2 linked regions of the Chlorobaculum parvum NCIB 8327 genome follow. The protein of the gene in region 1 binds, or shares a complex with, the protein of each later gene. Links are inferred from orthologs where the notes say so. Each region holds a gene or a part of one and is shown on either strand. Other genes may lie near its edges.

Region 1 (3,599 bases):
AATCTGCTGAATATCCCCTTTCGTCACCGGCTGATGCCAGGCAATCACGGAAAGCACTTCCAGCATTGAGCGTGAAAGACGGCGCTGAATCACCGGCGCGAGCAATTGCCGCACGAGATCGCCGTGGTCCGGATCAGTCAGAAAGCGATAGCCGCCGGCAAGAAAATGAATGCGAAAGGTGCGGCCGGTCGCCTCGTACTCCTGATTGAGCGCCTCAACGGCCGATTGAAGATCGGGATAGCTGAACTCTCCGCCGATAATCTGGCAGATAGCCTGCGGCGTGACGGGTTCTTCAGAAGCGAAGATAAGCGCTTCGACAGACTGGAGAAGTTGTCGGTCCTGTTCCTGCACGATGACTGATGATGGTTGCAAGCGCGAGGATTCGTCCGGGCTCAGCGGCAGCACTCTTTCTTTCGGGCCGTGGAGAATTCGCCGTCGATGCCCAAATCCTGCTCGTAAGCGTACCAGAGCTCCTGGCACGGGAAGTTGCACTCGTAGAGAGCTTTGCCGATAATGACCGAATCGACGCCAAACCGTTCGAGCGACCTGAGTTTGTGGAGGTCATCAGAAGTGCTCACGCCGCCCGATGCGGTGATCTTCATGCCCGCCTTTTCGGCAAAACGCTTGGTGGTTTCGTATCCGACGCCCTGCAACATGCCATCGCGGGTGATGTCGGTATAGATAATCCTCTCGACGCCAAGTTTCTTCATTTCAAGAGCCAGCTCGTAATCCTGCATGTTGCTGCTCTCGGTCCACCCCTTGATTTTTGGCACGCCGTGCTCGGCATCGATGCCGACGACGATCTGCGAGGGACGATACTTTTTGAGGAGATCGGCCACAAGGCTTGGATTGGTAACCGCCGCTGAGCCAATGACCACACGGCTGACGCCGATGCTGAGATACTTTTCGACCGCTTCGACCGAGCGAATGCCGCCGCCGACCTGGATCGGAATATCGAGCAGTTCCACAATCTCGCGAATCTTCTCGAAGTTGACCATCTCACCGGTCAGAGCCGCATCGAGATCGACCACATGGAGCATCTTGGCGTTCTGTTTCCGCCAGATAATCGCCATGTCAGCAGGATTGTCGAGATAAATCTTTTTCTGAGCAAAATCACCCCTGGTCAGTCTGACGCACTTGCCTTCCTTAATATCGATAGCGGGTATGATCAACATAGCGTAAACCCCTCAACAGCTTAAAACTCTGCAAAATTCTTCAACACCAGCAAGCCCGCTTCGGAGCTCTTTTCCGGGTGGAACTGAACTGCGAAAATACCATTTTTTTCAATGGCCGAACAAAACTTTTTTCCGGCGTACTCGGTCGTGGCAGCGATACTTGCCGGATCGACGGGGCTGCAATAGTAGGAGTGGACGAAGTAGAACCACGACTCGTCCGGAATACCGCGGAACAGCACCGACTCTTTGCGGCACAGATTGATCGTGTTCCAGCCGATCTGCGGAATTTTGTCACCGCCACGCGGAAAATGAAGCACCTTTCCGGGTACGAGATCGAGCCCCTGATTCGTGCCCATCTCTTCGCTTTCGGTCAGAAAGAGCTGCATGCCGAGGCAGATGCCGAGCACGCTCCGCCCCTTGTCGATGTGCTCCCCGATCGCATCGCCGAAACCATGCTGGTTGAACGCCTCCATCGCAGGGCCATAAGCGCCAACGCCTGGAATGAGCACCTTTTCGTAACGGCTCATCTCCGAAGCCTTGTCGCTGACAACCGCATCGATACTGAGAAACTCGAACGCCTTGTGCACCGACCTGAGATTTCCGGCGCCGTAATCGGCAATAAATATCATGAACAGAAAATTAAGCGTGACTGATGACCACCGGATGGAGAAAAAAGCACCCACAGGTCGAAAAAGCGTGAACACGGCTTTCAATTAAGAAGTTCTTGCCGTATTATACAACCTTCCGTTGGTTTTCGATTTGTTCCAAACTTCCCTGAAAACCATTCCAATCCACATATCACGAGAAATCGAAAGAACAATGTACAGGATTGTTTCCGCTATTTTTTTAGCTGAAAATATCAAAAAATTCGAGATCGAGGCCCCGATGATCGCAAAAAAGCGAAAAGCGGGCCAGTTCGTCATCGTCAGGATCAATCCGAACGGTGAGCGCGTTCCGCTGACCATCGCCGATTCCGATCCTGAAAAAGGCACCATCACCATCATCGCCCAGGGCGCTGGCAAATCGACTCGCGAGCTGAACCGCAAGGAGGCTGGTGACTCGATCGCCGACGTGGTCGGCCCGCTCGGCACCCCTTCGCATATCGAGAATTTCGGTACCGCAGTCAGCATCGGCGGCGGCGTCGGTACGGCCATCGCCTACCCGACGGCCAAGGCGCTCAAGGAGGCGGGCAACTATGTGATCACCATCAACGGTGCGCGCTCGAAAGACCTGGTGATTCTCGAAGACGAGATGAAGGCGGTCAGCGACGAGGCCTACATCACCACCGATGACGGCTCGTACGGCTTCAACGGCTTCGTCACCCAGAAGCTTCAGGAGCTGATCGACTCCGGCAAGAAGATCGACTTCGTGCTCGCCATCGGCCCGATTCCGATGATGAAAGCTGTGGCCGATGTCACCCGCCCGCACGGCATCAAAACCGTGGTCAGCCTCAACCCCATCATGATCGACGGCACCGGCATGTGCGGTGGCTGCCGCGTCACGATCGGCAACGAAATCAAGTTCGCCTGCATCGACGGCCCGGAATTCGACGCCCATCAGGTCGATTTCAAAAACCTGGCCGATCGGAACAGAATCTACCAGCACGAAGAGAAAGAGGCCGGCGAAGCTTTCGAACACGCCTGCAAGCTGCACGGACAGGGCTGAGAACACTCTTTTTCATACAATTCCGCCAACCCGACGGAGCCGGTCGAACGGCCTCCGTCGGGCTGAGCTGTTACGAAATCAAGTTTTAAAGCTAAACCCGCAATCGTAATCATGGACGCTCGTACTATCACGGCCAAGGAACGCATGGCCATCCCCCGCCAGAAGATGCCCGCACAGGATCCAGAGGTGCGCGTCGGCAACTTCAAGGAGGTCAACCTCGGACTGACTCCGGAACAGGCACAGCAGGAAGCGCTGCGCTGCATCCAGTGCAAGGACCCGGTCTGCATCGCAGGCTGCCCGGTCAATATCAAGATCGACCAGTTCATCAAGCTCATCGCCGAAGGCGACTTCATGGGCGCGGTCAGGAAGATCAAGGAGGACAACGTGCTGCCGTCGATCTGCGGCCGCGTCTGCCCGCAGGAAGACCAGTGCGAGAAGGTGTGCGTGATCGGCAAGAAGCACGAGCCGGTAGCCATCGGCAACCTCGAACGCTTCGTCGGCGACTACGAACGCACCAGCGGCCAGAAGATCGATCCGAAAATCGCCCCCTCGACCGGCAAGAAAGTCGCCGTCGTCGGCAGCGGCCCGGCCAGCCTGAGCTGCGCCAACGACCTGGCCCAGTACGGCCACAAGGTGGTGATTTTCGAAGCGCTGCACGAGCTTGGCGGCGTGCTGATGTACGGCATTCCGGAGTTCCGTCTGCCGAAAGAGATCGTGCGCGAGGAGCTTGACGGCCTGCGCCGCATGGGCATCGAGTTC
Region 2 (3,260 bases), 1.3 Mb from region 1 along the record:
GATATCGGTGGTCCGGAGTTACTGCTTGTTCTTGCGGTTATTCTGATTCTGTTTGGCGGGCAGAAAATTCCTGAACTGGCTCGCGGCCTTGGCAAGGGTATCAGGGAGTTCAAGAAAGCTCAGGCCGACATTGAGTCGGAATTCAATAAGGCGGTCGATACGGTATCTGATAGTAGCAAACCGTCAAAAAACTCCAGCGTTTCTGACTGATCAAGGCTCTCGAACCGTTCAGGAGCTGACTTCCTGTCGGTTATGCTCAGTTGTTTACCTTTATTCTTCGTTTCATTAGGCGCTGCCCAAGCGTCTTGTCAATGTTTTGTAAAAAAATAATGGCCACAACGGGCACCTCTTCTGACCTTTTATCTTCTTTTTGTTCGTGCGGATATGGCCTTATCGTAAAACCGTGTTTCGCGGTTAGAATGGCTTTTGTTTGGAATATTCAATCAATTGGTGCAGGTTTACCTTCCCTGAAACTCCTTCGGAAGCGGCACGTTCCACTCCTGAGGCTTCGGGATGATGATGTATCCGGTTTTCACTCCGTCCGGCTGTACGTATTGTGATTGGGTGACGGCAAGGTCGGATGAGCCGGGTTTGTTAACACGTTTCTTAGTTCGAATGACTGATATGGCTGAAGAGCATATTATCTGTGATTTTGAGAATCAGTGCCTTGAGTGGCGCAATGTAGATGACACGGTGATGGGGGCGGTTCGAAAAGCACCCTCGATGTGGACGATTCAGGTCTGGCTGTTTTTGCCGGGCGCCTTTCGTCGGACCGCAAGGGCGGATTCGCTTCGGTGCGCACCGTGTTCGATGCGCAGGATTTCAGCGGGTACGACAGCTTCAAGGTACGCCTGAAGGGTGATGGCCGTCGCTACGACTTCCGGGTCAGAAACAGCGCCGATGCCGATGGCCTTGTTTATGGCTGCGGCTTCGATACCGAGGCTGGCGATTGGCAGGAGGTCGATCTGCCTTTTTCCGAACTGCACCCTTTGGCTGGAGGGCGTGAGGATGAGGATGTTGGTGACGCGCCGTTCGACTCGTCGAGCGTGATTCAGATCTGCTTCCTTGTGGCCGAGCAGCAGAAGGGCAATTTCAACCTTCAGATCGACTGGATCAAGGCGGTCAAAGCCTGACCGCAATACCCTTGTCGCGAAGGTACTCTTTTGCCTCTCTGATGGAGTAGGTGCGGAAGTGGAAGATCGAAGCCGCAAGCGCCGCATCGGCGTGGCCTTTGGTGAAACCTTCGTAAAGATGTTCGAGGTTGCCCGCGCCGCCTGAAGCGATCACCGGAATGTGCACCGAGGTCGAGATGCGTTTGAGAATCTCGTTGTCGTAGCCCTCCTGCGTGCCGTCGCGATCCATGCTGGTCAAGAGAATTTCCCCCGCGCCAAGCTCCTGCACCCGGTGTGCCCACTCCAGCGCCTCGTACTGCGTCGGCGTTTTGCCTGAATGGGTGTGCACGATGTACTCACCATTCACCTTCTTGACGTCAATCGCCACCACTACAGCCTGCGAGCCGAAGCGCTCGGCGATGCGCGAAATCAGCACTGGATCGTTCACCGCAGCGGTATTGACCGACACCTTGTCTGCACCGTGCAAAAAGGCGTCGCGCGCCCGCTCGACCGAGCTGATGCCTCCGCCGACCGTCAGTGGAATGAACACCTCGCCTGAAACTTTCAGCACCTCCTCAAGCGTTGTCCTTCTCGATTCGATGGATGCGGAAATATCGAGAAAGACCAGTTCGTCGGCCATTTCATTGTTGTAAAACCGGGCCTGTTCGAGAATCGAACCCGCGTCACGGAGACCTTCGAAATTGATTCCTTTCACAACCCGTCCGTCGCGGACGTCGAGGCAGGGGATGATTCGTTTGGCTAACATCTTGGCAGAATTTGGGAGTCGGAAAATCCGGTCGTAGAGCCGGTGCCTGACTCAAGAAATCACAAAACTTTGAATCTGCAACTAATATATTAAAGTCTTCTTATATTGAGCCGCTCTTCCGGGGCGCATCCGAAAAGCGACCCGATTGTATAGGCGTCTGGATCGCGCAAGCCGATCTTACATTCAGAAGGGTTTTAACCCTTTGGACATTCTGAACTCTTATATTCATGTAGCCTCGACTTTCAAGCCGAGGGGAGCCAGAAAAGGAGAATCTGTTATGAAATTTCCCGTTTGCGATTTCGCGGAATCCGAAGAGGGATTCTACTCCCAATGCGCCAGTTGCCCCATTGAAGCCGACCAGGCCGGATGCGCTCTTTGCGAGCTTCAGGACGGCACCTACGAGTTCGTCGGCGAAACCCCTCACGGCGGTGTCAGGGCGATTTTTTATTTCAAGAATGATGCGGGTAATCAGGTGGCCAAGCAGGAGGCTATCCACGTCGAAATCCATGAGTTTGACGATCAGGATGCCCTGCTCGCCATTCTGTACGGCATGGTCGATCCTGAAGGGATGATCTACCTGAAAAAGTCCGACAGCTAACTAAAAGGTATCTTTAAAAAGTGTCATGAGCGGCTTGAGAGCAAGGCGGATGGAGCGCAGAAACCGGAGCGTACTGGTCGTACGTGAGGATTTTGAGCACAATCCAACGCAGCAATCGAGACGCGCAATAAGTTTTTAGAGATGCCCTGGCGTCAGGGCAAACACCCAACAAGGCAATCATAATGTTAGATATTCATAATCCAACGACCGACCATCAGGATATACGGGATCTGACCATCATCGGTGGTGGTCCTACGGGAATCTTCGCGGCGTTCCAGTGCGGTATGAACAACATCTCCTGCCGGATCATCGAGAGCATGTCGCAGCTCGGGGGCCAGCTCGCGGCTCTCTATCCCGAAAAGCATATCTACGATGTCGCGGGTTTTCCGGAAGTTCCGGCCATCGATCTGGTCGAGAGCCTCTGGGCTCAGGCCGAGCGATATAATCCCGATGTGGTGCTCGGCGAGGCGGTGACCAAATATACCAAGCTCGACGATGGCACGTTCGAGACCAGAACCAACGCAGGCAACGTCTATCGTTCACGCGCGGTGCTCATCGCGGCTGGACTCGGTGCATTCGAGCCGCGGAAGCTGCCGCAGCTCGGCAATATCGATCACCTGACCGGCAGTTCGGTTTACTACGCGGTCAAGTCGGTCGATAATTTCAAGGGCAAGCGTGTGGTGATTGTGGGCGGCGGCGATTCGGCGCTCGACTGGACGGTCGGCTTGCTGAAAAACGCCGAGTCGGTCACGCTGGTGCATCGCGCCAAGGAGTTCCAGGGGCA

The links. The genes of interacting proteins can lie anywhere in the genome.
Region 2: the proteins of hisH (region 1) and hisF are in contact, whole or in part, in a crystal structure (PDB 6RU0), measured with the Thermotoga maritima proteins. The link is inferred for Chlorobaculum parvum NCIB 8327 from one-to-one orthologs. Residues at the interface, in WP_004080484.1 of Thermotoga maritima: Asn15, Arg18, Arg22, Arg117, Leu118, Pro119, His120, Met121, Gly122, Trp123, Asn124, Asn134, Gly135, Tyr136, Tyr138, Val140, Tyr158, Glu180, Lys181, Ser182, Ser183, Lys184, Ile185; in WP_004080486.1 of Thermotoga maritima: Met1, Leu2, Ala3, Arg5, Ser40, Glu41, Asp45, Glu46, Ala70, Glu71, Ile73, Asp74, Ile75, Pro76, Phe77, Asp98, Lys99, Ser122, Gln123, Glu161, Thr195, Leu196, Asn247, Arg249, Glu251.

What each region holds. Positions count from the first base shown.
Region 1 is NC_011027.1:499,139-502,737, reverse strand. Bases 1-2,837 are described here. They hold hisH (imidazole glycerol phosphate synthase subunit HisH), read right to left. Parts: upstream 1,805-2,837; coding sequence 1,196-1,804; downstream 1-1,195. Other genes in these bases: CPAR_RS02410 (sulfide/dihydroorotate dehydrogenase-like FAD/NAD-binding protein), read left to right, coding at 1,995-2,837; hisA (1-(5-phosphoribosyl)-5-[(5-phosphoribosylamino)methylideneamino]imidazole-4-carboxamide isomerase), read right to left, coding at 393-1,175; scpB (SMC-Scp complex subunit ScpB), read right to left, coding at 1-351. In the rest of the region: more of CPAR_RS02410, read left to right, coding at 2,838-2,840; gltA (NADPH-dependent glutamate synthase), read left to right, coding at 2,952-3,599. UniProt on the Escherichia coli protein: IGPS catalyzes the conversion of PRFAR and glutamine to IGP, AICAR and glutamate. The HisH subunit catalyzes the hydrolysis of glutamine to glutamate and ammonia as part of the synthesis of IGP and AICAR.
Region 2 is NC_011027.1:1,753,619-1,756,878, reverse strand. What follows is about bases 1-2,880. They hold hisF (imidazole glycerol phosphate synthase subunit HisF), read right to left. Parts: upstream 1,879-2,880; coding sequence 1,123-1,878; downstream 1-1,122. Other genes in these bases: CPAR_RS08130 (NAD(P)/FAD-dependent oxidoreductase), read left to right, coding at 2,659-2,880; CPAR_RS08135 (hypothetical protein), read left to right, coding at 2,156-2,476; CPAR_RS08150 (Sec-independent protein translocase subunit TatA/TatB), read left to right, coding at 1-210. In the rest of the region: more of CPAR_RS08130, read left to right, coding at 2,881-3,260.